DNA from 2 places in the Mesorhizobium ciceri biovar biserrulae genome. Region 2 is predicted to be linked to the other one. Evidence: predicted binding sites of a transcription regulator. Region 2 holds the regulator's gene; the other holds the start of a gene.
The links. Region 2 encodes PhoB, which activates phosphate uptake and scavenging genes when phosphate is short. Its sites were predicted from a motif close to TGTCATNNANCTGTCAT; they were not measured.
Positions count from the first base shown of each region.

Region 1: a site for PhoB is predicted at 12,578-12,594, ahead of A4R29_RS03730 (ceramide glucosyltransferase). Genes of this name have one in related genera too.

Region 1 covers NZ_CP015064.1:786,955-801,353, forward strand. Annotated here, with positions in the region: gene A4R29_RS03660 (tellurite resistance TerB family protein) at 1-135, shown strand, start outside; gene A4R29_RS03665 (transporter substrate-binding domain-containing protein) at 148-996, opposite strand; gene A4R29_RS03670 (helix-turn-helix transcriptional regulator) at 1,246-1,977, shown strand; gene A4R29_RS03675 (acyl-homoserine-lactone synthase) at 2,074-2,712, shown strand; gene A4R29_RS03680 (enoyl-CoA hydratase-related protein) at 2,727-3,476, shown strand; gene ppk2 (polyphosphate kinase 2) at 3,525-4,433, opposite strand; gene A4R29_RS03690 (ATP-binding protein) at 4,554-5,819, shown strand; gene phoU (phosphate signaling complex protein PhoU) at 5,933-6,658, shown strand; gene A4R29_RS03700 (magnesium and cobalt transport protein CorA) at 6,749-7,759, shown strand; gene A4R29_RS03705 (GcrA family cell cycle regulator) at 7,882-8,400, opposite strand; gene A4R29_RS03710 (aspartate aminotransferase family protein) at 8,759-9,958, shown strand; gene argF (ornithine carbamoyltransferase) at 9,976-10,887, shown strand; gene A4R29_RS03720 (Hsp33 family molecular chaperone) at 10,998-12,029, shown strand; gene apaG (Co2+/Mg2+ efflux protein ApaG) at 12,077-12,469, opposite strand; gene A4R29_RS03730 (ceramide glucosyltransferase) at 12,703-13,854, shown strand; gene A4R29_RS03735 (O-succinylhomoserine sulfhydrylase) at 13,862-14,399, opposite strand, start outside.
Region 2 covers NZ_CP015064.1:5,594,499-5,608,897, reverse strand. Annotated here, with positions in the region: gene A4R29_RS26425 (DUF2865 domain-containing protein) at 1-673, shown strand, start outside; gene A4R29_RS26420 (hypothetical protein) at 797-1,033, shown strand; gene A4R29_RS26415 (hypothetical protein) at 1,121-1,471, opposite strand; gene A4R29_RS26410 (PAS domain-containing protein) at 1,663-6,228, shown strand; gene A4R29_RS26405 (PstS family phosphate ABC transporter substrate-binding protein) at 6,743-7,771, shown strand; gene pstC (phosphate ABC transporter permease subunit PstC) at 7,868-9,334, shown strand; gene pstA (phosphate ABC transporter permease PstA) at 9,331-10,647, shown strand; gene pstB (phosphate ABC transporter ATP-binding protein PstB) at 10,665-11,483, shown strand; gene phoU (phosphate signaling complex protein PhoU) at 11,510-12,217, shown strand; gene phoB (phosphate regulon transcriptional regulator PhoB) at 12,234-12,923, shown strand; gene A4R29_RS26375 (ROK family protein) at 12,940-14,187, opposite strand.

The DNA.
Region 1 (14,399 bases), 1.5 Mb from region 2:
GCCGCCGTCGACCTCGAAATGCGCATGGAAGAGGTGCGGGTGCTGCAGCTGATCCGGCGTCAGCTCGATCTCGACACGCTGACGGTTGCTGCCATCGGCCGCGCGGCCAAGGCGCGGCTGCGTACCCTGACCTGAAAGTCCTTGGCTTTAGAAAAAACTGACGGGGAAATAGCGCAGATAAAATTCGGCGAACGTGCCTTTCATTGAAATTTCCTGCAGCGCGTAGTCGATCGCTGCGGCCAGCGCCGGATTGTCAGCCTTGGTGGCGATGGCCATGCCCGTGCCCAGATATTCGGGCGCCAGATAGGGCCCGCCGGCAAAGCGGCAGCAGCCCGCCGCGTCCGAGCCGCCCAGCCAGAAAGCCAGGCGCATGCCGTCGCCGAAGGCGGCGTCGACCTTGCCGGCCTTGAGATCGGCATACAGTTCTTCCGGCCTGTCGAAAGGGACGACCTGGACCGTGTTGAAATAGTCGCGCAGCATGCGCTCATGCGCCGAGCCTGATATCACGCCGACACGCTTGCCGTGCAATTTGTCAAAGACGGGCTCGGTCAGCGCCTTGCCCTTCGGCATGATGAAGCGCGCTGGAAACTGCAGATAGGAGCGTGAGAAGGCGTAGGTCGCGCGCGATTCCGGTGTGGCGGCGATGCCGGCGATGATCGCCTCGCCTTCGCCTTTCCGCAGTGCGCCTTCCAGCTCGGCCCAGGGCAGGGCCTGGATCTGGCATTTTTCGACAATGCCAAGCTCGGCGCAGATCGCGCGTGCCAGATCGATGTGGAAGCCGGACAGCTTTCCCGCACCGTCGAGGAAGTTGAAAGGCGGGAAGTCCGTGGTGGTGAGGAATCTCAGCCGGGGCAGCTTCGAAAGGTCTGGCTTGGGCAGCCGCTCCTTGGCATCCCACAGCACCGGAACCTGAGGCGCGGCGGCGCGCGCACCGTCGGCGAACGACAGCAACCCGATCAGCATCGCAAAGGCGAAGGACCTCCACCGGAACGCCAAGATAAAACTCCGCCACAGTCGTGCTCGCACCGGTTTTGGTACGAAAATGGTACAGGCACAATGGTTTTTGATTTCAACACGCCGATTTCAGGATATGATTTAGCCGGTTTGCAAATCAGCTTCGGTCGCCTCGATGAGAGGGAGCCACAAAATAAGTATGCGATTTGCAATCCGTGGTCGGTGGCGAAGTGTAAATCAGGCACGCATCATTGGCCGCAATGCACAAGGCAACATGGGGTTGATGTTGCGATGGGTCAGTTCGATCGCACGCTGGAATACATAGACCAACTGCAGCACGCCGCAACGGCGGCGGCGGTCTGCGAAAGGCTGCTGGGCATAACATCGGATTTCGGTCTCACCGCACTGATGGCGGGAACCGTCCCGCAGCCAGGCACGCCGGCCGGCCAGCAAAAGCAGCATGTGCTTCTCTGCGATTGGCCTGGCGAGTGGCTGGAGCGCTATGTCGCGCGCAACTATGTCGATCATGACCCGGTCGTCAGCCATATGAAACAGTTGCAGGCGCCCTTCCAGTGGCACGAAGCGTCCCAAGGCATCCGCATAGACAAGAGCAGCGGCGAGGTGATGGGCGATGCCGGCGCCTTCAAACTGCGCGATGGGTTGGCCTTTCCGCTGATCACGCTCGACGGCCAGATCGTCATGGTGTCGCTGGGCGGCGAGGCCGTGGAATTGTCCGCCGCCGAATTCGGCCAGGTGTCGCTGGTCTCGACCTACGCGGTTGGCCGCGCCATGCAACTCCACACCATGGCGAACAAGACCATCGATCATATCGTGCTGACGCCGCGCGAGCGCGAATGCCTGCAATGGGCCGCCGTCGGCAAGTCCGAATGGGAGATTTCGCAAATCCTCGGCATTTCCGAACACACCTCGGAGAAACATCTTCTTAACGCCAAAAGCAAACTAGGTGCCGTCAACAGGGTGCAGGCCGTCGCGGAAGCGATACGGCGCGGCTACATTAGTTAGGTCGGCCGTGCCGACCTGAAATCCTTGCCTACGCGATCACGCAATTTTCTCATCAAAGCACGGCCGTATCTTCCTCTGAACGCAGGAGACGGCGGAATGCTTTTTTCCCTTACAACCCAGGAATTGATGGAACGTCCCGACCTTTGGGAGGCCGTCCATCGTTTGCGCTACAAGATATTCGTCGAGGAGATGGGGTGGGATGACCTCAGGCGCCCCGATGGGCTCGAACTCGACCAGTTCGATCACGACGAGGCGGTCCATCAGATCGTCATCAGGGGCGGTGAAGTGGCGGGTTATCAGAGGATGTTGCCGACGACGCGGCCACATCTGCTGACCGAGGTCTTGACCGATCTTTCCGAAGGAACGCCGCCGTCGGGTCCAAACATCTGGGAATTGACCCGCTATGCGGTGGCTCCCGGTTTTCGCGATGGTCGTCGCGGCGTTTCGACCGTCGGCACCGAACTGATTGCCGGTTTCGTCGAGTGGGGGCTGAAGCGCGGCGTCGACAAGGTGATCATCGAGTTCGAGCCGATGTGGGTGCTGCGCGCCTTGCAACTGCATTTCCTGGCGACCCCGCTTGGCTATCAGCGCACCTATGGCAACCAGCAGGTGGTCGCCACCTTGCTGACCTTCAACGAGCACACACTCGATGTGGTGCGGTCGCGCCGCAATCATTTTGCTCCCGTGCTGGCCAGGGGATATCCCGACATGCTCGGGCAAAGGCGTGCGTCATGAGATCGGAGACAGTCATGAGCACACATCCGCAACCTGAACTTCGCAACCACACGCTGGTGGTCACCGTGTCGTCGAGTGACGGCCGGCCGGTGCTGGACAGGAGGGCCTATGAAAGCCTGGCAAGGACCTTCCATGAAGCAGCCGACAATGAGGAGGTTCGCGTCGTCGTCTTGCGCGGCCTGGCAGGCTGTTTCTGTCTGGGCGGCGACTTCTCCGAATTCCTCGACGCCACCAAGCACCAGAAACTGATCGCCGCCGTCACCGACCTGTTCCGCACGCTGGCGACGTTTCCAAAGCCCATCCTTGCCTGCGTCGATGGCGATGCCGTCGGTGTCGGCTGCACCATCCTGTTCCATTGCGACATGGTGATCGCGTCCGATGAGAGCACGTTCAGGGTGCCGTTCGTCGATTTCGGCCTGGTGCCGGATGCGGCGACCAGCATCCTGGCGCCGCAGAAGCTCGGCTACGCCGGTGCCTTCCGCTTCTTCTGCCTCGGCGACACGCTTCGCGCCGAAGATGCCAGGGCGCTCGGCCTGGTCGCGGAGATCGTGCCGGGAGGCACCGTCGAGGAGGCGGCCCTTGGTCGGGCAAGACAGCTCGTCAAGAAGCCGGTCGCCGCCCTGCTGCAGACGCGCGGCCTGCTGAAGGGGAACACCGAGGCCCTCTGCGACCGCATCGATCAGGAGATCTCGCTTTTCCAGCAGGCGCTGCAGGATGATACGACGCTGCGGCGATTGCAGCGTATCGCCAGGCTGGCGGCTTAAGCATCATGATTGCGTCGCGCGGTTCCTGCCGCGCGACGCAAAAAAGCATCAATCCTGTTTTCCCAGGAATGACGGTCCTTCGCCGATGATCTTCTTGTCTTCCTTGCCGATGATTTCGAGATCGCGCCCCTCATAGGGCAGAGACAACAGGATGCGCCGCATGACCGCCAGCCGCGCGCGCCGTTTGTCATTGGCCCGTACGATGATCCACGGCGCGAATTCCTTGTGGGTGCGCTCGAACATTGTGTCGCGCACCTTGGTGTAGTCGTCCCACTTAGTGATGCCCGCAACGTCGATGGGCGAAAACTTCCAGCTCTTCAGCGGGCTGTAGCGGCGGTCGTGGAAGCGCTCGAGCTGCGTTTCCCGGCCGATGTTCAGCCAGAATTTGAAGAAGTGAATCCCCTCGTTGGAGATCATCCGCTCGAAATGCGGCGTCTCGTCGAGAAACTGCTCGTGCTGCTGCGGCGTGCAGAAACCCATCACCGGCTCGACGCCGGCGCGATTGTACCAGGAGCGGTCGAAGGTGACGAATTCGCCTGAAGTCGGGAAATGGTCGACATAGCGCTGGTAGTACCATTGCCCCAGTTCGGTCGGGGTCGGTTTGGTCAGCGCCACGTTGCGTGCGGTGCGCGGATTGAGGTACTGGCGCACCACGAAGATCGTGCCGCCCTTGCCGGCGGCGTCGCGGCCCTCGAACAGCGCCATCACCCGTTTGCCGGTCGACTGCAGCCAGGCCTGCGCCTTGACCAACTCGATCTGCAGCTTCTCGAGCGTCTCGTCATACTCATCGCTTTTCATCTTCTTGTCGTAGGGATAGCCGCCGGCAGTCAGCTTGTTGTCCTCGACCCAGTCGGGAAGCACGGGGTTTTCGATATCGAACTCCCGCTCCTTGCCGCCGATCCTGATCTTCAGCGGCCCCGAAGTTGGCGCGGCGGGACTTTCCTTGGCTTTTTTCATCGAGACGAACCCTTTCCAGCTTCCGGACTCATGCTATGGGGAGCCTCCGGAACGGTCTAGTGGAAGTTTTTCCGCCACCGTGGACCGGGTGCGAAGGCATGGGTGCGGGCCCGCGGGCAGATGGCTGACCTGGACACAGAGCAGAGAGGCATCACGCAAACCATGGCCGCACGGCTGTGGAACAGCCGCTGGCTGCTTGCGGCCGGCGTCGTCGCGATCGTCGCCGTTTATGCCTTGGCCGGGATTTCAGCCTATATCGTCCTCGCGGCGCTGCTGTTGCTATTTGCAGCGGCAATACTGCCGGCCGGCGGCGCGCGCCAATCCACCGGCAGCGGCGCTGCCATCGAGGCCATCGGCCTGCAGCGGCTCTCGGGTGAATATCTGGCCGCCGCCGTCGCCGATCCGCTGATCATCTTCGACCGGGCTGCCACCATCGTCCATGCCAACGCCGCCGCCTTCGCCGCTTTCGGCGGCATCGCGCCAGGCATGTCGCTGTCGCTGAAATTCCGGGCGCCGGAAATGCAGGCCCTGCTGGATGGCGTGCTATCGGGCGATGTCGCCTCCGATATCGTCGACTATACGGAGAAGCTGCCGGTCGAACGGGCTTACCGGGTGAGCGTGTCCTCGGTCGGTCATGCCACCGATCTCTATGTGCTGGTGTTCAAGGACCAGAGCGAAGCACGCAGGATCGACCGCATGCGCGCCGACTTCATCGCCAATGCCAGCCACGAACTGCGCACCCCACTTGCCTCCATCGCCGGCTTTATCGAAACGCTGCGCGGGCCAGCCCGCAACGACGCGGCGGCGCGCGACCAGTTTCTGCAGATCATGCAGAGCCAGACCGGCCGCATGGCGCGTCTGATCGACGATTTGTTGTCGCTGTCGCGGCTCGAGATGAAACCCTATCTGAAGCCGGGAACCGAGGTGGACCTGCGCCAGACTGTCGACAGCGTCATCGACTCGCTCGGACCGCTGGCCAGCGAAAACGCCGTTGCCATCGAGCGGCGCTACGCCGATGGACCGCTTCATGTGCCTGGCGATCGCGATGAGCTTTTCCAGGTTTTCGAGAACCTCCTGGAAAACGCCTGCAAATATGGGCAGTCGGGTGGGCGCGTGGTTGTATCCATAGCGCATAGCGATGCCGGATCAGAGCCGGGCATCGACGTGACGATCAGGGACTTTGGCCCTGGCATTCCCGAGGAGCACATTCCGCGCATCACTGAGCGCTTCTACCGCGTCGATGTTGAGACCAGCCGGACCCAGAAAGGCACCGGCCTCGGCCTGTCGATCGTCAAGCATATCCTGACGCGCCACAACGCCCGGCTTTCGATCAAGTCCGAAGTCGGCAACGGCGCGGCATTCTCGGTTCATTTGCCGGCGCACTGATACCGCCCTAATTCAAGGGGACTGTTTCTTTTTTCTGTCATCCGGCTAGCGTATCAGCGGGGATTCGAGGAAACGACTCAAGATCAAAACACCCCGTGGGAAGGCATTTTGCCATGCAGTCCGTGCACATCGTCAGCGCTTATGACGAGGAGTTGAAATATCTGTCGAAGCGCATCGCCGCGATGGGTGGCCATGCCGAGCGCATGGTCGAACAGGCGGTCACCGCTCTCGTCAATGCCGACCCGGGCCTTGCCCAGAAGGTCATCCGCGACGATACCGTACTGGACGAGGGCCAGCGCGAAATCGACGACAAGGCGATCATCATCATTGCCAAGCGTCAGCCGATGGCGGCGGATTTGCGCGAGATAGTCGGGACCATCCGCATCTCCGCCGACCTCGAACGGGTTGGCGATCTCGCCAAGAACGTTGCCAAGCGGGTTGTCGCCGTCACCGACGGACGCCAGCCGACCAGCCTGTTCCGCGGCCTCGAGGCTCTGTCCAACCTGGCATTGACCCAGCTCAAGGAAGTGCTCGACGTCTACGCGTCCCGTTCGGTGGAGAAGATCGGCTTCGTGCGCGATCGTGACGACCAGATCGACGCCATGTACACATCGCTGTTTCGCGAATTGCTGACCTACATGATGGAAGATCCGCGCAACATCACGCCCTGCACGCATCTGCTGTTTTGCGCCAAGAACATCGAGCGTATCGGTGATCACGCCACCAACATAGCCGAGACCATCTACTACATCGTCACCGGCGATCAGTTGCCGGCTGAGCGGCCCAAGGGCGACAAGACCGACAAAATCAGCCTTTCCGAGACGCAGCCGGTGAAGTGAACGCCGCCTCTCGAACCGTCACCCGATTTACGATAAGCTTTCCGGGCTTTGCCTCTATCCTCGTCCGTGGATTTGCTCCGGGAGGTCGTGATGGAAAATGTTCGGAACCTGACCCCGGCGCCTGCGCCGATATCCGGCATTATCGCTTGCGGCGTTTACACCGCGGGCCGCCGCATCGCCGACATTCCCATCGAGGAAGCCGGCGAATGGGCAAAAAAATCCGGTCACGTCGTCTGGATCGGCCTGTTGGAGCCCGACCGTAACCTGTTGCTGCGCGTCCAGGCGCAGTTTCACCTGCATGAGCTGGCGATCGAGGATGCCGAGCACCCGCACCAGCGGCCGAAGATCGAGCAATATGGCGACGCCTTGTTCATCGTCGCCCGCACCGCGCAGCTGATCGAGGGCCGGGTCACCTTCGGCGAGACCCATTTGTTCGTCGGCTCAGGCTACATAGTCAGCGTCAGGCACGGTCCCTCGACGTCCTATGCCGCCGTTCGTCAGCACTGGGAAAGCTGCCCGCACTCGCTGGCCAAGGGCGAGGATTTCGTCCTCTATGCCATCCTCGATTTCATCGTCGACAATTACATGCCGGTGCTCGAGCAGATCGAGGACGAGGTCGAGGCGATCGAGGACAAGGTTCTGCTGAAGCCGATGACCGCTCCCGACATAGAGCGGCTCTATATGCTGCGCCGCGATCTCCTGCGCCTGCGCAATGCCGCGCTTCCGCTGGTCGAAGTCTGCCGAAGGCTGACCAGCGCCGAGCTGCCGCAGATCCACACCGCCATGCATCCGCTGTTCCGCGACGTCACCGATCACATCCGCACCGTTCAGGAGAAGATCGACAGCCTGCGCGAGGTGCTGGCATTCGCTTTCGAGGCGAGCTTGCTGGTCGGCCAGAGTCAGGAAACGGCCAACACCAAGAAGCTCGCTTCCTGGGCCGCAATCCTGGCGGTGCCGACGGCGCTCGCCGGCATTTACGGCATGAACTTCAGCGACATGCCGGAACTGAAGATGGAATACGGCTATCCGGTGGTTCTGGCCACGATCGCGCTGATCTGCGCGTTTCTGTATTGGCGGTTCAGGAAGAATGGCTGGTTGTGAAGTAGGGCAGTAGGGCAGTAGGGCAGTAGGGCAGTAGGGCAGTAGGGTGGCATTTCGTGAGCGCGACTTTCCGCGCACATACTGCCATACTGCCCTACTGCCCTATTCCCCTATTCCCTTATCTACCTGCTCCGCCGCCGCTCCGATGCCGGCTGGAATGCCACGCGGGCGTGGTACTTGCAGTAGGGACCGGTTTCGGCGGCATCGTTGCCGCAGAAATGGAAGTCCTCTGAAAGCGGATCGCCGTTCGGCCATTTGCAGGTCCGCTCGGTCAGCTCGACCAGCTGCAGATGCCGCGAGATCGGCAGCACGACATTTTCGACCGGGCGGATGTAATGGCGTGCCACGGGTTCGGCGTCGAACTGCGTCTGCAAAGCGGTCGCGCCGACCGATGTCGTGACATGGCGTGCCGTGGTTGCGGCGCGTGATACCGATTTCTGGACGGTCGATCCTTGCGCTGCCTTCTTCTGGCGTGCCGGCGTGGCGGTCGAGCGACCGCGGCCCGACAGTTTCAGCCGATGCACCTTCCCGATGACCGCATTGCGGCTGACCCCTCCAAGCTGCGCAGCAATCTGGCTTGCGCTCAGACCCTCCGACCACAGTTTTCTCAAGAGTTCTACCCGCTCGTCAGTCCAGTTCATGAGACCGCGCTCCTCTAAGCGTGCGGCAATCGGAATCCTTCTCCCGACCCGGCAACATTTGCCAGGGCAGACACCACATATATCTGGTGATTAGGTCCGCCGCACGAAATCTAGTTATTTCTCGACTACAACTACTCTATGCGCTGACTCGGTGACAAGAGTCCCAAGTGCAACACGAATCGGTTTTTTCGGTTTTCCCCAACTTGCCCGGTCGCTTATGAGCCGGCGTCCCGTCGGGGGGCTTGCCGCGCGCCACTACGCGACGTTTTCGTTGACTTCATGGCCGAAAAACAGGATAAGCCGCACAGGCCGCCGCTTTGGCGGCTTTTTTGATTTTCCGGTACCGGAGACGCATATAATGAGCGGTTCGGCGCTTTACGAGACCTTTGCTCGCGCACCCCTGGCCTTTGACCACGGGGAAGGCACATGGCTGATTACCGACAAGGGCGAGCGATATCTCGATTTCGCCGGCGGCATCGCCGTCAATTCGCTGGGCCACAGCCATCCGCACCTGGTCGCCGCACTCACCGAGCAGGCAGCCAAGCTGTGGCATGTCTCCAACCTCTACGAGATCCCCGGGCAGAGCCGGCTTGGCGAACGGCTGGCCGACGCCACCTTCGCCGACAAGGTGTTCTTCACCAATTCCGGCGCCGAGGCGCTGGAATGCGCGATCAAGACGGCGCGGCGCTACCATTTCGTCAAAGGCCATCCCGAGCGCTTCCGCATCATCACCTTCGAAGGCGCCTTCCATGGCCGCACGCTGGCGACCATCGCGGCTGGCGGCCAGTACAAGTATCTCGAGGGCTTCGGCCCCAAGGTCGAAGGTTTCGACCAGGTTGGCTTCGACGACATTGACGCCGCCGAAAAGGCGATCACGCCGGAGACGGCCGCGATCCTGATCGAGCCGGTGCAGGGCGAGGGCGGTATCCGCCCGGTGCCGACGCAGTCGCTGAAGCGGCTCAGGCAATTGTGCGAGCAGCACGGCCTGCTGTTGATCTACGACGAGGTCCAGTGCGGCATCGGCCGCACCGGCAAGCTGTTCGCACATGAATGGTCGGGTGTAACGCCCGACATCATGGCGATTGCCAAGGGTATCGGCGGCGGCTTCCCGATGGGCGCCTGCCTTGCCACGGATGAAGCGGCGGTCGGCATGACCGCCGGCGTGCATGGCACCACGTTCGGCGGCAACCCGCTTGCCATGGCGGTCGGCAACGCCGTGCTCGATGTCGTGCTGGAAGACGGCTTCCTCGAAGATGTCCAGCGCAAGGCGCTGCTGATGAAGCAGGGTCTGGCGTCGGTCGCCGACGAGTTTCCCGAAATCATCGAGGACATCAGGGGTGCCGGGCTGATGCTCGGCCTCAAATGCGCCATGCCCAACACCAAGGTGAACATGGCCTTGCGCGACCAGCACCTGTTGACGGTTCCGGCCGGCGACAACGTCATTCGCCTGTTGCCGCCGCTCACCGTCACCGACGCCGAGATCCATGACGCGCTCAACCGCATCCGCGCCGGCGCCAAGGGCCTGGCGGAGGCGATCGCTTCCGCCGCGGCGAAGTAATCCCGGAATCATTGCTGATGTCAGTTCGCCATTTCACCGATCTTTCCACCGTTTCCGAAGGCGACCTGCGCTTGATGCTGGACGACGCGGTGGTGCGAAAGGCGCGGCTCAAGGCCGGCGAGCGCACCAAACCGCTCGAAGGCAAGGTGCTGGCGATGATCTTCGACAAGCCGTCGACGCGCACGCGCGTCTCCTTCGACGTCGGCATGCGGCAGCTCGGCGGCGAGACCATCATGCTGACCGGCACCGAGATGCAGCTCGGCCGTTCCGAGACCATCGCCGACACCGCCAAGGTGCTGTCGCGCTATGTCGATGCGATCATGATCCGCACCACCTCGCATGAGCGGCTGCTGGAATTGACCGAGAACGCCACCGTGCCGGTGATCAACGGACTGACCGACGATACCCATCCCTGCCAGCTGATGGCCGATATCATGACCTTCGAGGAACATCGCGGTCCGGTAGCCGGCAAGACCATCGCCTGGACCGGCGACGGCAACAATGTGCTGCATTCCCTGCTCGAGGCCTCGGCCCGGTTCCGCTTCAACCTCAACGTCGCCGTTCCCGAAGGCAGCGAGCCGGCGCAGAAGCATATCGACTGGTCGCAGGCGCATGGCGGCAAGCTGCACTTCACCCGCTCGCCCGAGGAAGCCGTCGACCAGGCCGACTGCATCGTCACCGATTGCTGGGTGTCGATGGGCCAGGAGCATCGCGCCCGCGGCCACAATGTGTTCTCGCCCTACCAGGTCAATGCCAAGCTGATGGCGAGAGCCAAGCCGGACGCGCTGTTCATGCATTGCCTGCCGGCGCATCGCGGCGAGGAAGTGACAGACGAGGTTATCGACGGACCGCATTCGGTGGTCTTCGACGAAGCCGAGAACCGGCTCCATGCCCAGAAGGCCGTGCTTGCCTGGTGTCTAGGCGCTTGAGGTGTCTGGGCGCTTGATCCCTGGGAGCTTGATCTGCGGGCGTGTGATGCCTATTTGCGCCGCATCACGCAAATCAAGCGCGTTTCGACGCATGCGCCCCGGAGGGCGGCATGGCCGCGCCCTGGAGCTTTGTCATGTTGGAAACCTATCAAGTGACTGAACATCACCCCAAACTCGGCGAATTCGGCTATGCCGGCGACGATCACGTCGTGCCGTTCGAGGTCGGCCCTCTCGACGTGCGCGGCCGCACGGTCCAACTCGGGCCGATGCTGGACGCCATCCTCAGCCGCCACGATTATCCCGAGCCGGTCGCCCGCCTGCTGGCGGAGGCCTGTGTGCTGACCGTGCTGCTCGGCACTTCGCTGAAGTTCGAGGGCAAGTTCATCCTGCAGACCCGCACCGACGGGCCCGTCGACATGCTGGTTGCGGATTTTTCCACGCCCTCGGCGCTGCGCGCCTATGCGCGTTTCGATGCCGACCGGCTGGAAGCGCTGGTCGCGGCGGGCGAAACCTCCCAGCAGACGCTGCTCGGCAGTGGCGTGCTGGCGCTGACCATCGACCAGGGCGCCCATACGCAGCGCTATCAGGGTATCGTCCAGCTCGATGGCGAGACCCTGGAAGACGCGGCACGCACCTATTTCCGTCAGTCGGAGCAGATCCCGACGGATATCAGGCTGTCGGTGGCCAAGCTTTTGACGCCCGGTCCCGGCGGCGCCCGCGAGCAATGGCGCGCCGGCGGTATCCTGGCGCAGTTCCTGCCGCAGTCGCCCGAGCGCATGCGCGTCCCGGACCTGCCGGGCGGCGATGGCGATCCGCGTGAGGAGATCCACGATCCGGTCGACAATTCCTGGCAGGAGTTGCTGGCTCTGCTCGGCACCATCGAGCCGACCGAACTCATCGACCCGACGATCGGCGCCGAGCGGCTGCTCTACCGGCTGTTCCACGAGCATGGCGTGCGCGTCTTCGGCGGCGTTCCGGTCGCCGACCAGTGCTCGTGCTCCAGGGACAAGATCCGCGGCATCCTCGAGGGTTTTTCCGCCCAGGAGATCAAGGACAGCACCGAGGACGGCGGCATCCACGTCGCCTGCGAATTCTGTTCGAAGCAATATGATTTCGACCCGGCGGAATTCGCGGCCCAGTAGAGTAGAAACCACGCCTCACCGGTCGCTCCGCGGCCGGTGAGGCGAAATCAATTCACCGTCCGCCGCGTCCCCGGCAAGTCCAGCGAAAACGCCGGAATGGCGATGTCGAACGTCTCGCCCCGCTTGTTGCGCATCGTGTAATGCCCGACCATGATGCCGGACGGTGTCGAGAGCGGGCAACCGGACGTGTACTGGTAGCTGTCGCCGGGATTGAGTTCGGGCTGGTCGCCGACCACGCCGGGGCCGCGCACTTCCTCGACCCGGCCGGTGCCGTCGGTGATGTGCCAATAGCGCGACAGAAGCTGCACGAAATCGTCCGACTGATTGTCGATCGTTATCTGATAGCCCCAGACATAGCGGTTCTCAGAGGGATCCGAACGGTCCTCCAGATAGAACGGCCTGACCTGCACTTCGATGTTGCGCGTGACGGCGCTATACATAAGCGGCTCCAAAAAACGGTTCCAGCGGAACTTTCGGCGCTCCGTGCGGTTAGGTCAACCGATCGAAGCCTCCTCTGGCCGACCTCGCGGGCAGGTGCCGACAAAGAATGTCATTTAAGTGACATATGACAATGATGGTGTGCGCGGACTGGTGACGCGCGACTCGGGCGCTCTGTTGAACTGTTGAAACCGGCCATCTTGCGGACCGGTTTTCCTGGAGTGACCGGATCTCGATGCAACTCACTCTCATAGCCGCCACGCTTTCAACCGTCCTCATCCTCTCGAATCTCGCCAGCATCGTGCTCGCCGCGTCGCGTCTGAGACGGCGTCGCACCATTGCGCCGCCGGCCGGCAAGCCGCGGCCGGTGTCGATCGTCGTGCCGTCGCGCGGCGTCGAGCCGTTCACGCAGGAGACGCTGGAGCGCGCCTTCTCGCTCGACTGGCCGCGCTATGAGCTGATTTTCTGCGTCGCCCATGCCGACGATCCGGTGGTCAAATTGATAAACCGGACGATCGTCCGGTTTCCGAAAGTGCCGGCCCGGCTGCTTGTCGGCGACGACCGCATCAGCGCCAATCCGAAACTCAACAATTGCGTCAAGGGCTGGGAAGCGGCGCGGCACGACTGGGTCGTCCTGGCCGATTCCAACGTGCTGATGCCGAGGGACTACATCCAGCACCTGATGGCTGCCTGGCGGCCCGGCACCGGCCTTGTCTGCTCGACGCCGATCGGCTCGCGGCCGGCCGGCTTCTGGGCCGAGGTCGAATGCGCTTTCCTCAACACGCTGCAGGCGCGCTGGCAGTATGCCGGCGAGGCGCTCGGCCTCGGCTTTGCCCAGGGCAAGAGCATGCTCTGGAACAAGCCGATGCTCGACGCCAATGGCGGCATCCGCGCGCTGGCCGCCGAGATTGCCGAGGATGCCGCTGCGACCAAGCTGGTGAACAGTCTCGGCCTGCGCGTCAATCTCGTCGCCGCCCCCTTCGAGCAGCCGCTTGGCCGGCGCTCGTTTGACGACATCTGGTCGCGTCAGGCCCGTTGGGCGCGCCTGCGCCGCGTCACTTTCCCGCTGTTCTTCGCACCCGAAATCCTGACCGGCGCCGTGGTGCCGCTGGTGCTTGCGTTGCTTGCGGCGGCAAGCGCCGGCTTCAGCCTCTGGGCAACCGCCCTTGCCGTGCTGGCGGCCTTCTATCTTCCGGAGTGCGCCCTGGCCTGGTCCAAGGGCTGGTACCTGTCGCCACGCATGGTCGCCGCGATCATGGCGCGCGACCTGATCCTGCCGGCGATGTGGGGGCGCGGCTGGCTCGGCGGCGCCGTCGACTGGCGCGGCAATGCGATGACCATCGGCACCAAGACGGCCGAGCTGGAAGAGACGCCGTCCGGCGCCTGAAAGCCTCCTACCTGGCCTTCAGCGCCTGCGCGATGTCCTCGAGCAGATCGTCGGCATCCTCCAGGCCAACCGACAGCCTGAGCGTGCCCGGCCCGATGCCGAGCTCGGCGCGCGCCTCGTCGCTGAGATTCTTGTGCGTCGTCGTCGCCGGGTGGGTGATCAGGCTCTTGGCGTCACCGAGATTGTTGGAGATCAGGACGATCTCGAGCGCGTTCTGCAAGGCGAAGGCCGCCTGCTTGCCGCCCTTGACGTCCAGGCAGATCAGCGTCGAGCCGCCCGACATCTGCTTCTTGACGATGTCGGCCTGCGGATGGTCGGCGCGGCCGGGATAGATGACGCGCGCGATTTCCGGCCGTTCGGCCAGAAAATCGGCGATCCGGCCGGCACTTTCCGTCTGCTGGCGTACGCGCAGCGGCAGCGTTTCCAGGCCCTTCAGCAGCGTCCAGGCGTTGAAAGGCGAAAGGCTTGGGCCGGTATGGCGGAAATAGTCGTGCAGGTTCTCGTCGATCCACTTCTTGTCCGACAGGATGACGCCGCCGAGACAG
Region 2 (14,399 bases):
TTGCGCCGATCTCGCCAGGAGCCGCTCGGATGTGCAGCGCCGGATCGCTGCCGCCGGGAATTCAGGCCGCGACACGGCGGGTCTGCAAGCGCGCCTCGTGGCGCTTGGCTGCGCGCCTTCGGCAAAGCAACGGTCTGCGCGCGCCGCGCCCGGCACCCAATCGGCGAGCACCACGTTCGGCGGCAATGCGATGCTGTTTTGCGTGCGTCTGTCGGACGGGTATTTCTTCCCGGCGCCAAAGTCGCAATTCGCCGCCAGCGGTGATCTGAAGGAGACGGCCGATCAATGCCGTTACATCTGCGATGACCCCAGCGTCGACCTCTACACGTTGAGCGATGCCAGCCTCGAAACCGACCAGATGGTCGCGCTCGACACGCGCAAGCCTTATACCGAACTGCCGGCAGCCTTCAGATATCGCGATGATGCGAATTTCAAGGCATGCGACGTCAAGCGATACTACCAGCGGGTCACCGAACTGCGAGCCAGGACTGTGACGCCCGCCAACATGCGCAATGCCATTATTCCGCTGCCGACGGCGAAGCCGGATCTCGGCACCGTTGCGGCCGTCCCTGGAATCGATGCCGAAGCGCCAGGTGCCGCCCAGCACCTTTCGATCGAGGCCGGCAAGCGGTCGGTGCGCGTGGTCGGCCCGGCGTTTTTCCCGGCCGAATGATCGCCGGCTTCCCCAATTGGCGATCACCGGCTGCGGCGTGCCTGCTGCGATGCGGTTGCCTGATCCGGCTGGAACAGAGAGGCGCTCACGGCGTTGTGATCGACATCAGCCGGGAGAAACGCCGTGGCTACGTTCCGGGAAATGCGGGTGCTGGAGATCGTCGAAGATGACTCGCTGACCACCGAACAGAAAATCGCCGAACTGCGCGAGATCGAATCCGAGGCGCGTGGGCTGCAGCGGGCTGCCTCGGAGGGTCCGATGGACGACGATGACGGCTGGCAGGAAGATCTGCGTCAGGTTCGTCTCGCACTCGACAAGCTCGGTGCGAAGGAGCCGAAAAAGGGCGCTGCTTCACTGTGAGGCCGGGTCACCGAAGCTATCCCCGGATCGCGTCTTGATCGCATCCCATCCGAAAACCGGGTCCCGCTTTTAGGGACCCGCTCCGATCTAATCGCAGACCATGCGAGCTCTCTTGCCAGGCTCGCTGACGTTCCTGCAGGTCAGCGGTTTCGCTGGCGCCGATAGGGAAGCGGACGCAGGCAACCTCGTCTGGTGCCGTCTCGGTGCGGCATGGCTGACCTTGCGCTCGGAAAAACGCCGGTCCGGCTGCGGCGCCACAGGAAAAGCGCCGTTCTCGACCTCGGATTGCCCATAGTCGACATTCGGTGGCGGCCGATCCCAGAATCGCCGGACATCAAGCGGTCTCGGGATGACGACCGTGCCGTCATAACTGCGCGAGCAACCGCCGCCGAAAAGCAGCGCCAGCCCCATGAAAAAAGGCACAATCCGTCCAAGCATCAGCAATACCCCTGCCGTTGCTTATATAGCGGGTTCGACCCCGCCGACAACCGGGCGGAATGAAGCAGACCGCGCCGCGCAATCCTGTCCAACCGACCGTTAAGGTTAGCGGATCCTTAATGCTTCTGGGGCAGATTCCGCCGACGAACCGCGGAGGAGGGTTCGGCCTTGGTTTTCGGGGTGGGGACGGCATGGCGGAAGCGGACGAAACAATCGGCGCGCGCGGCAAGCGCGGGCCTCGCAGATCCACAGTGCATGGCGACGATGCCTCATCGTCCGCCTCTTGCATGGATTCGAACGATGCGCTTCGCCAACTCGTCGAAGCCGGTTCGGATTGGGTCTGGGAAACGGACGCCGAACTGCGCTTCTCCTGGCTTTCGCAAAATTACCAGGCCGCCACCGGCATCGATCCGGCAAACGTGCTTGGCCGGTTCCGCTTCGACTTCCTCAACCAGGTCCTGAACGGCGATCGCAGTGGCGCGGCGCATCTGGAGGATCTGCAGGCGCACCGGCCTTTTCGCGACTTCGTCTATGAGCTCAAGGCTGGCAGCGCCGACTGTCGCTGGGTTTTGACGTCAGGCTTTCCAAAGTTCGACGACGAAGGAAGATTTGCCGGCTATCGCGGCATCGGCCGCAACGTCACGGCTCTGGCCGGCGCCTTCAAAAATCTGGGGCGGGAACCATCGGGTGATGGCGAGCCCGACCAGCATCTGGCCGACCTCGAGCGGACGATGGACGCCATGCATATGGGCGTCGTGCTTCTCGATGCCAGGCTCGACACGCTGATCGTCAACAAGGCCTATCGCGACCTCTCGAAGATTCCGGACGGTGCTGTTGCCGTCGGCGCTCCGTTCAGCCTGTTGATGGAGCTCAACCGCCGCAGCGGCATCTATGGCGACATCGACGAACAGCAATGGCAGCGCTACCTCGCTACTCGCCTCGACGAGATTCGCGCCGGATCCGTCGCGCCGCGCGAATTTGCCCATGCCAACGGCAGGACGATGATGTTTTCGGTGACGGCGTTGTCCGGGGGCAGGCGGCTGCTGACCTACTATGAGGTCACCGAGATCAAGCAGCGCGATGCGGAGATCAAAAACGCCAATGCCAGGAATGCCGAGACCTTCGCCGGTCTCCGCACAATGGTCGACCAGATGCCGATCGGTGTCCTCGTGCTCGACGCCGATATGCGCGCCGAGATCATCAACCGTGCTTTCTATGATTTCTGGCAGATCGACGCCCGGCGCGCCGAGATCGGCTGCAGCTTCCGCGATCTGATGGACGCCAGCCGCGACATCGATCCGTTTGGTGCCGACGATGCGTCATGGCAGCGGCATGTCGCCGAGCGCGAGGCGGAAATCAGGGCCGGGATCGCCGGATCGCGGCAGTTCCCGCGCAATGACGGCCGCACGCTGATATCGTCGATGGCGCCGCTGGCCGGCGGGAAGCGGCTGATCTCCTATGTCGACGTCACCGACATGAAGGACCGGGAGGCCGAACTTGCCGAGGCGCTGGAGAAAGCGCGGCTGGCGGAAGCGGTGATCAACGCCGTCAAGGATCCGATCTTCGTCAAGGACGACCATCTGCGTTTCGTCTTCGTCAACGAGGCGTTCGCCGCTCTGTTTGGCCAGACGCCGCAAGCCATGCTCGGCAAGCCCGGCGGCGATTTCCTCCCAACGAACGCGGTCGCGCTTTTCGAGCAGAGCGAACGTGACGTCCTTGCCACCGGGCGGCCGTACGAAGTGGAAGAGAATTTCGAGGTCGACGGCGCCAGCCGATCGCGCATCGTCAGGAAGAGCCGCGTCGGCATGGCCAGCGGCCGCAACTACGTTGCCGGCTTCCTGTTCGACATTTCCGACATGAAGCGCCGCGAGACGGAGGCGCAGGACGCGCGCAAGCATCTCGCCAACGTGCTGGAATCCTTGCCGGCCGCCGTGATCATCTACGATCGCGACGACAGGTTCGTTTTCGCCAACCGCAAGATCCAGGATACGCTGCCGGCCTTGAAGCCGGCGTGGCAGCCCGGCTGTACATTCCGCGAAGCACTCGTGCTGGGTCATGCGAACGGCTATTTCCGCTGCAGCGGCGATCCGCAAATCGACCAGCTCTACGACAGCGATCATGACCGCTGGCTGGACGCGATCCTCGCCCGCTACCGCTTGCCCAGTTCCTCCTACGAGCGTCACAATCCCGATGGCCGCTGGTATCAGGTCTACGACATGCGGACCGACGACGGCACCTTCATCGGCGTTCGCGTCGACATCTCCGAGATCAAGAGCCGCGAGGCGGCATTGCGCGATTCCATGCGCCAGATCGACCTGTTCCGGCATGTGATGGACGAGTTGCCGGTGGCCGCCTTCATCAAGGCGCAGGACCTGAGCATCGAATTCGTCAACAAGGCCTGGTGCGCGATCACCGGCTTGGCCAAGGAGGATGTCATCGGCCGCACCGACCGGCAGTTGTTCGGCGCGCAGGACGCGGATGGCTACAGCCATGACGACACGCAAGTCGCCGTGACGGGCGTCGTCAAGGAGGTCGAGGAACCCGTCACCCATCGCGACGGCACGGTTCGGCAGTTGATGACCCGCAAGAGCCGCCTGGTGGCGCTGGACGGGTCGGTGCATCTGGTCGGTTCGAGCACTGACATCACCGACGTCAAGGCACGCGAGCGTGCGCTGGAAGAAAGCATGCGCGAGAACGAGGTGTTCCGCAGCCTGATCGACAATGTACCGGTATCGATCTACGCCAAGCGCTCCGATCTCAGGCAGTTCTATGTCAACAAGGGTTGGTGCGATCTGACGGGCTTCAGCAAGGAAGAGGCCATCGGCAAGACCGACATCGAGATTTTCGGGCCGGATGGCGAGGCCTTCGTCAATGGCGACCTCGCCGTGCTGCGCACCGGCGAAACTCAGGAGGTCGAAGAGACGGTGACGCTGGCCGACGGCAGCGTCAGGCATCAATTCGCCCGCAAGGGCGCGATGATCGCCTCCGACGGTTCGCTCTACCTGATCGGCTCGACCACCGACATCACCGAGCTGAAGATGCGGGAGGCCGAACTGCGCGAGGCGCGGCAGCGCGCCGTGCTCGCCGACCGCGCCAAGTCGGAATTCCTCGCCAATATGAGCCATGAGATACGTACGCCGATGAACGGCGTGCTCGGCATGGCCGAACTGCTGGCCAAATCGGACCTCGACCCGAAGCAGAAGACGTTTACCGACATCATCGTGAAGTCGGGCAATGCGCTGCTCACCATCATCAACGACATACTGGACTTCTCCAAGATCGATGCCGGTCAGCTGGTGCTCGATCCGGCGCCCTTCAATCTGGCCGAGGCGATCGAGGACGTGGCGACGCTGGTGTCGACGCGCGCCAAGGAGAAGGACCTCGAGCTGATCGTACGTGTCGAGCCTCGGCTCGAGAGCCTATTCATCGGCGATGTCGGCCGCATCAGGCAGATCGTCACCAACCTGCTCGGCAATGCGGTGAAATTCACCGATGAGGGCCATGTGCTGGTCGACGTCACCGGCGAGAGGGTTCCAACCGGAACGAAGCTCACCATCTCGGTCACCGATACGGGCATCGGTATCCCCGAGGAAAAACTGAAACTGGTGTTCGAGAAATTCAGCCAGGTCGACACTTCATCGACGCGGCGGCACGAGGGGACCGGCCTCGGCCTCGCCATCACCTCGCGGCTCGTCGAGCTGATGGGCGGCGACATCGGGGTCGAAAGCGCCGAAGGCAAGGGTTCGACGTTCTGGTTCTCGGTGACGCTGCCGAGGGCCGGACAGCAGAACGGACAACGCATCATGCCGATCGACGTGACCGGCGCGCGCGTGCTGATCGTCGACGACAATGCCGTCAACAGGGCGATCCTGACCGAGCAGATGACATCATGGACGTTCGATTCCTGCGCGGCCGAAAGCGGCGCCGAAGGCCTCAAGGTGCTGATCGCCGCTGCCGCCTATGGCGTGCCGGTCGATTGCGTCGTGCTCGACTACCAGATGCCTGAAATGAGCGGCGCCGAAATGGCGCGGATCGTGCGCAACACCGCTGGCCTTGCCGGAACGCCGATCATCATGCTGACCTCGGTCGACCAGTCGCTCGCCAACACCAGCTATCGCGATCTCGGCATCGATGCCCAGCTGATCAAACCGGCGCGCTCTTCGGTGCTGCTGGAAACGCTGGTCGCCACCATCCAGCGGCATCGCCACAACACTGGCGGCAGCGACGCGCAGCCGCTCGCGGCCGACGTCGCTGCGAGCAATGTGACGCGGCCGCAGCCCTCGGCACCGTCCGAACAGCGGGCGCTGCTGCAGCCGCCTTCGATTCGCCCCCGGCCACCGGTGGCGGCTGGTGGCAACAGGCTGGACATACTGGTGGCCGAGGACAATGAGGTAAACCAGATGGTGTTCACCCAGATCCTCGGCGAGACCGGTTATGGTTTCGAGATCGTCGGCAATGGCCGCAAGGCGCTCGACACCTTCGGCCGGCTCAACCCGTGCATGATCCTGATGGATGTCTCCATGCCGGAGATGAACGGTCTCGAAGCGACCGCCGCCATTCGCCGGCTGGAGGAAGAAACCGGCACGCATGTGCCGATCGTCGGCGTCACCGCGCATGCGCTGAAGGGCGACCGCGAGCGCTGCCTGGAGGCAGGCATGGACGACTATCTGCCCAAGCCGATCAGTCCCCGGGCGCTGCTCGAGAAGGTCGAGCGCTGGGTCGGCGCCAGCCGGCAGGCTCAGCGCAACGCCGGGTAGGGCCGGTCCTGCCTGTCCGAGTGCCGGAAATACGGCGAAGATTCGCGCCCTGCCAGCGGCCAAAGACTATGGTGCGATCGCACCATATCAAAGGTTGTATCCAGTCGAGACAATGGCGGCGTTCGATTCCTCCCTTTCCAGTTACGGGCGGGAGCAGCGACCGCCGGCATGAGACAGCGTCAACCTACCCCAACGGACCTGTTTTCGGCGATGGCCCGGCCATGACACCGTCTGGCTGAGAGCAACGCGCTCCCGTCCGGCTTTTTTTCGTAAAGGCCGGCTAACCCCAAATCGCCGGCCAATCTCGGCCCCCAAGCGGAGCAAGTCTCTGATTCCGGGGACAAAGCCGGGCTGCGTGGTCAGTGCCGGCCAGGCGGCGTTTTGCTCCTCGCGATGACGCGTTACCGGGGTGACATCAAACTGTCATGCGACTGTTATAATCGAAGGCTATTGGCCTCAGCGGGCGCCGACTGACGAGCGCCGAGAGACCATCTTCCGAACAGGAGCAGGCCACATGAAGAAATTCCTCTATACGGCGTCGGCCGCTGCGCTTGCGCTCGCCGCGTCGTCCGGCTTCGCCGCCGCGCGCGACCAGATCCAGGTCGCCGGATCATCGACCGTGTTACCTTATGCCAAGATCGTTGCCGAGCAGTTCGGCGAAACGTTCACCAACTTCAAGACCCCGGTCGTCGAATCCGGCGGCAGCGGCGCCGGCATCAAGGAATTCTGCAAGGGCGTCGGCGAAGACACGATCGACATCGCCAACTCGTCGCGTCCGATCAAGGCGGACGAACTCAAGTCCTGCGCCGCCGCCGGCGTGAAGGAAGTCCAGGAAGTCCGGATCGGCTATGACGGCATCGTCTTCGCCACCGACATCAAGGGCCCGGACTGGGCCCTGGTTCCCGCCGACATCTACAAGGCGCTCGCGGCCAAGCTGGTCGTCGACGGCAAGCTCGTCGACAATCCGAACACCAAGTGGAGCCAGGTCAATCCGAAGCTGCCCGACTGGGACATCGCCGCCTACATTCCGGGCGAAAAGCACGGCACGCGCGAAGTGTTCGAGACCAAGCTCCTCGATGCCGGCTGTGACAAGGCTGCTCTCAAGGCCGCCGGCATTGCCGACGACAAGGAAATCGGCAAAACCTGCATTGCCATCCGCAAGGACGGCAAGGCCGTCGACATCGATGGCGACTATACCGAGACGCTCGCCCGCATCGACTCCAACAAGACCGGCGTCGGCGTGTTCGGCCTCGCCTTCTATGAGAACAATGCCGACAAGCTGAAGGTCGCCACCGTGGAAGGTATCGTGCCTTCGACCGAGACGATTGCCAGCGGCAAGTATCCCGTCTCGCGCCCGCTGTTCTTCTACGTCAAGAAGGCGCATCTGGGCGTCGTTCCCGGCCTCAAGGAATATGTCGAGTTCTTCCTCGACGACCAGATGGTTGGCCCGGAAAGCCCGCTCGCCGAATACGGCCTCGTTGCTGCTCCGGATGCCGAGCGTCAGGCCCAGCGTGACGCTTTCGCCGCCGGAAAGTCGATGTAATCAAGCTGCCGAACCGGGGTGCGGGTCAAATCCGCGCCCCGGTTTCACCGCAGGCCGCAATGGCGGCTGCGTTAGAATTTCCCTTGGGGTGGGTCCATGTCGTCCTTGCTCGTACTGGCCATCGTCGTTGCCCTCGGCCTGGTTGCCTTTTTCATCGGCCGGCAGCGTGCCGCGGCCCAGGACAATGGCAAGGTCAAGCCGCATTCGCGTGCCCACTATCACGGCTGGTGGGCGTTCCTGCTCGCCGTCCTGCCTGCTCTTTTGCTGCTTGCCGTCTGGGCCGTCGGTTCTTCGGTCTATCTTGACCGGCACATCCACGCTGCCTTGCCCGAGCGTACCGTCGACAGCAAGGTTGCCAGCGAGGCACTGGATGTCAGCCTGGTAAAGAGCCTCGCCAGGGGCCTGCGCAAACTCGATGCTGGCACACTGGCCGCAATGCCTGCCAGCTTTGCCGAGTTGCAGCCGCTGCTCGCCGCCAAGGGCGTGGCACTGGCGAGCGACACACAGGATTACATGATCCCGATCGCTGTCGAGGCGAACAAGGTCCAGGACCGGCTCGGCCTGTTCGGTGCCATTGTCATTCTGGCTTCCTCGATCGCCGGCGCCTTCTATGCGCTCAGGCAGATCGAGCCGCGCGCCAGGGCGCGCAACAATGTCGAGCGGCTGATGCTGTGGGGGCTGCTTGCCGCCTCCACCATCGCCATCCTGACCACCGTCGGCATCGTGCTTTCGATGCTGTTCCAGACGATCACCTTCTTCGAGAGCGTCTCGCCGATGAGTTTCTTCTTCGGCACGGTCTGGGATCCGCGTTTTGCCGCTGCCGGTTCGGGCGGCAGCCAGGGCCAGTTCGGCCTGATCCCGCTTCTTGCCGGCACGCTCTATATCGCCGCCGTCGCGCTGCTGGTTGCGGTGCCGGTCGGGCTGATGTCGGCTGTCTACATGGCCGAATACGCAACGCCCAGGGTGCGCTCGGTGGTCAAGCCGGCGCTTGAACTGCTGGCCGGCATACCGACCATCGTCTACGGCATCTTCGCCGTCGTCACGCTTGGGCCGTTCCTGCGCGACCTGTCCGCGGCGCTGACCGGCGGCTCGCCGTTCATCCAGGGCCAGAGCATCTTCACCGCCGGCCTGGTCATGGGCGTCATGCTGATCCCGGTCGTCTCCTCTCTCTCAGACGACATCATAACCGCGGTGCCGCGCGCCATGCGCGACGGGTCGCTCGGCCTCGGCGCGACCCGCTCCGAGACGATCAAGCGGGTGATCCTGCCGGCGGCACTGCCCGGCATCGTCGGCGCCATCCTGCTGACTGCCTCGCGCGCCATCGGCGAAACGATGATTGTCGTGCTGGCGGCGGGCGTCGCCGCCAACCTCACCATCAACCCGTTCGAGGCGATGACGACCATCACCGTCAAGATCGTCAACCAGCTCACCGGCGACCTCGAGTTCAATTCGCCGCAGACGCTGGTCGCCTTCGCGCTCGGGCTGACGCTGTTCACGCTGACGCTGGTGATGAACATCGTCGCGCTCTACATCGTGCGCAAATATCGGGAGCAGTACGAATGACCGACATTCCCATGGATACGATGGTCAGGCCGGCGGCCCATCCGCGCCGCGACATCGGCCTGAAGGCCCGTTACGCCGCCGAACGCCGTTTCCGCATCTATGGCGTCGTGGCGATTTCCGTAGGCCTGGCGTTCCTGGCAATCATGCTGATCACCATCGTCTCGAAAGGCTACACCGCCTTCTGGCAGACGACGGTATCGCTGCCGATCACGTTCGACGAGAAGGTGATCGATCCTTCCGGCAAGCGCGCAACCGATCCGAGCGTTCTGATCAAGGCGAATTATCCCAAGCTCGCAGAAAACGCGCTGGTGGCCAAGCTCGGCATTTCTCCTGATGACAAGCCGATGATCCAGAAGCTCAAGGGCTTCCTTTCGGAAGGCGCCCGCGTCCAGTTGCGCGACATCGTTGCCGCCGATCCCTCGGTGATCGGCACGACACGCGACGTCAACATCCTCGCCGCCGCCAATCTCGACTCGGCTTTCAAGGGCCAGATCGACCTCAGTGTCGAGGAAGCGCGACGCAAGGTCTCGGACCAGCAGATCGCCTGGATGAACAAGCTCAAGGCCGAGGGCGCGATGGCCGAGCACTTCAACAGCGGCCTGTTCACCTACGGCGCCTCCAGCCGCCCGGAAACCTCGGGCATGGGCGTGGCGATCATCGGCTCGTTTTATATGATGGTGATCGTGCTGCTGCTCGCGCTGCCGATCGGCGTCGCCGCCTCCATCTATCTGGAGGAATTCGCCAAGAAGAACCGTTTCACCGACCTTATCGAGGTCAACATCAACAATCTGGCCGCAGTGCCGTCAATCGTCTTCGGCTTGCTCGGCCTCGCGGTGTTTATCAATTTCCTGGGCATGCCGCGCTCCGCCGCTTTCGTCGGTGGCCTGGTGCTGACGCTGATGACGCTGCCGACGATCATCATCGCGACGCGCGCCGCGCTTGCCGCGGTGCCGCCGTCGATCCGCTCGGCAGCTCTCGGCCTTGGCGCCTCCAAGATGCAGATGGTGTTCCAGCACATCCTGCCGCTTGCCGCACCCGGCATCCTCACCGGCACTATCATCGGTCTTGCGCGCGCGCTCGGCGAAACCGCGCCTCTGCTGTTGATCGGCATGGTCGCCTTCGTCGCCGATCCACCGACGACGCCTTTCGATCCGGCCACCGCGCTGCCGGTGCAGATCTATATGTGGGCGAACGAGGCCGAACGCGCCTTCGTCGAGCGTATGTCCGGCGCCATCATCATCCTGCTCGTCTTCCTCATGGCCATGAACATCACCGCGATCGTGCTTCGGCGTCGGTTCGAGCGGCGCTGGTAGAAAAAAGGCATTTTGGTATGAACATCATGACCGAACAGTCCCTTGAAAACGCAGTGGGCGACAAGATGAAGTCGAACGAAGTGATCAAAATGCGCGGCGACAAGGTCGGCGTGTTCTACGGCGAGAAGCAGGCGCTGTTCGACGTCGATCTCGACGTCCGCCTGAACCAGGTGACGGCGCTGATCGGCCCCTCCGGCTGCGGCAAGTCCACCTTCCTGCGCTGCCTCAACCGCATGAACGACACCATCGATTCAGCACGGGTAACCGGCAAGATCACGCTCGACGAAGAGGACATCTACGACAAGAACATCGATGTCGTCGAACTCAGGGCGCGCGTCGGCATGGTGTTCCAGAAACCCAATCCGTTCCCAAAGTCGATCTACGAGAACGTCGCCTATGGTCCGCGCATCCACGGATTGGCCAAGCGCAAGGCCGACATGGATCAGATCGTCGAGTCCAGCCTGAAGAAGGCGGCGATCTGGAACGAGGTCAAGGACCGTTTGCAGGAACCTGGCACGGGTCTTTCCGGTGGCCAGCAGCAGCGCCTGTGCATTGCACGCGCCATCGCCGTGTCACCCGAGGTGATCCTGATGGACGAACCGTGTTCGGCGCTCGACCCGATCGCCACCGCTCGCGTCGAGGAACTTATCGACGAACTGCGTCAGAACTATACGATCGTCATCGTCACCCATTCGATGCAGCAGGCAGCGCGCGTGTCGCAGCGCACCGCGATGTTCCATCTTGGCTATCTGGTCGAGGAGGGCGCCACCGACAAGATGTTCACCACCCCCGACGACAAACGCACCCAGGACTACATCACCGGCCGGTTCGGCTGATCTCTGGCATATGAGGGACGAAGATCATGGGTGAACATACCGTCGCATCTTTCGATGAGGATCTGGAGCAGATCAGCCAGCTGATCCGCGACATGGGCGATCTCGCCCGCTCGATGGTCGGTGGCTCGACCAGGGCTTTGCTCAATTCGGACAATGCGCTGGCGCAGCGGGTGGTTTCCGATGACGCCATCATGGATGCACGCCAGCGCGAGCTGGACGATCGTGCCATCACGCTGATCGCCAAGCGCCAGCCGATGGCCAACGATCTGCGTGCGGTGGTCGGTTCGATCCGCATGGCCGGCGACCTCGAGCGCATCGGGGACCTTGCCAAGAACATCGCCAAGCGCGTCGGCACTGTCGGGCTGAGCGTCACGCCGCACGACCTTTCGCATTCGATCGACGCAATGGCGCAGCTGGTGCTGATCCAGGTGCAGGGGGTCGTCGACGAGTATGCCGCCGCTGACGCGGCAGCGCTTGCCACGCTCAGAAACAATGATGAACGCATCGACGTCAAATACACATCGGTGTTCCGCGAACTGCTGACCTACATGATGGAAGATCCGCGCAACATCACGGCGTGCACGCACCTGTTGTTTTGCGCCAAGAACCTCGAGCGGATCGGCGACCACGTGACCAACATCGCCGAAAATGCCTATTATGTTTTGACCGGCACGCAGTTGCCAGCCAATCGTCCGAAGCAGGACGAGACGGCAATGTCCGCGCCAGCGGCATGACAGGGGTGACCAGCCGATGATCGCGCCACGCATCATGGTGGTGGAGGATGAGGAGCCGCTAGGCGTGCTGCTCCGCTACAATCTCGAATCCGAAGGTTATCAGGTCGAAGTGGTGACGCGCGGCGACGAGGCCGAAATCCGGCTGCAGGAGAACGTTCCAGACCTTCTGGTGCTCGACTGGATGGTGCCTGCGGTTTCCGGTATCGAACTCTGCCGCCGGCTAAGGATGCGTCCCGAGACCGAGCGGCTGCCGATCATCATGCTGACCGCGCGAGGCGAGGAAAGCGACCGCGTGCGCGGCCTCTCGACCGGTGCCGACGACTATCTGGTCAAGCCTTTCTCGACGCCGGAGTTCATGGCCAGGGTCAAGGCGCTGCTGCGCCGGGCCAAGCCGGAAGTGCTGTCCAGCGTGCTCAAGGTCGGCGATATCGTGCTCGATCGCGAGTCGCACCGCGTCTATCGCAAGAAGAGCGAGATCCGGCTCGGGCCGACGGAATTCCGCCTGCTTGAATTCATGATGCGCCATCCAGGCCGCGTGTTCTCGCGCAGCCAACTGCTCGACAATGTCTGGGGCGAGACGATCTACATCGACGAACGCACGGTCGATGTGCATGTCGGCCGGCTGCGCAAGGCGGTCAACAACGGCCGCATGCCCGATGTCATTCGCACCATCCGTGGGGCGGGTTACGCCATTCGCGAGGACTGAACTCCCTCGTTTGAACTCACGCCACGTTCTTGCCGCCGAAACCGGATCTCGCCTGCACGCCCGGCGCAAAAATCTCCTGATCGACGAAGATCAGCGCCCGCATGGCGCAGCCTTCGCGGATCAGCGGCAGTTCGTTCGGCTCGGTGTCGAAGGAAATCGACTTGGAATGCTGGCCGCCGGCGGTCTGGGCAATCGCTTGCCGCAATGCCGGCTCGATCAGGTCGAAGGCGGCGGCGCTGACGCCGACCATGGCGACCGGCGCCGGATCGATCAGCGCGAACAGGCTGCCGAGGCCGTAGCCGAGCGCTTCGCCGGCCTTGCGATAGGCTTCCCGTTCGGGTCCGTCCCTTTCGCGGGCGGCGGCAGCCAGGGCGCGCATGTCGGCATCGCTGACATCGGCGACGGGTTCTGCATCCTCGCCCATCTGCCGCGCGTTGCGCCAGATGGCATAATTGCCGGCATAGGCTTCGACGCAGCCGCGCCGTCCGCAGCGACACAGCGCCCCGTTCGGCCGATGAATCATGTGGCCGAATTCGCCGCCCGAGGAATGGGTGCCGGTGAACAATTCGCCCTTCAGCACCAGCCCCATGCCGATGCCGTGCGACAAAAGGATAGCGATGAAATCGTCGCGGTAACGATCGGGGTCGCGCCAGCGCAGCGCCACCGCCATCATGTTGCAGTCGTTCTCCATAATGGCTGGGATGCCGAACTCGTCTTCGAATAGGTCGGCGAAGGCGATGTCGGTGTGCGGCGTGATCGGCGACCACAGCATGGCGCGGGCACGGGTGTCGGTGATGCCCTGGACGGCCAGCGCGATACGGGCGATGCTGCGCACGTCCAGGTCGGGATCTTCCAGGCGGCGACGCACGATTGCCGTGCACTCACCGATCAGCGAGTCGCGCGACATCGTCAGCGTGTCGAGCCGGCGCTGTTCCTCGGATATTACCTGGCCGGCATAGTCGATGACGGCGACCGAGAGGAAGTTCAGCGACAGCACCACGGTCATTACCGCGGCCGCTTCCGGATTGAGGCTGAGGCCGACCTGCGGACGGCCGCGTTTGAGCGAGCCGGCCTCGCTCGGCTTGCTTTCGGTCAGGATGCCTTCGACGATCAGGTCGGATGAGATCGCCGAGATCGTCGAATGGCTGAGGCTTGTGGTTGCGGCGATCTCGGTGCGCGACGGCTGTCCGGCGCGGCGCACCGCCGCGATCACCATCGCGCGGTTGCGGCGGCGCAAATCGTCGTGGCGGATTCCGACCGACATGCTCTTTCATATCCTCCCGGTCGCCGCGGTTCTTCCTGCCCTGGAACGCTGTCGGTGACGCGGTCAAATACTGGCAGAAGCCGCGCGCCGTGTCATTTTTTTATTCCGAGGCCCGAAAAAAATTCGAGACGACATCAAAATCCATCAGAATCGATGTTGACAGCGTTCGGGCGTTGGCCCAGTATTTTTTCGAGGCTCGAAAAAATAGGGCC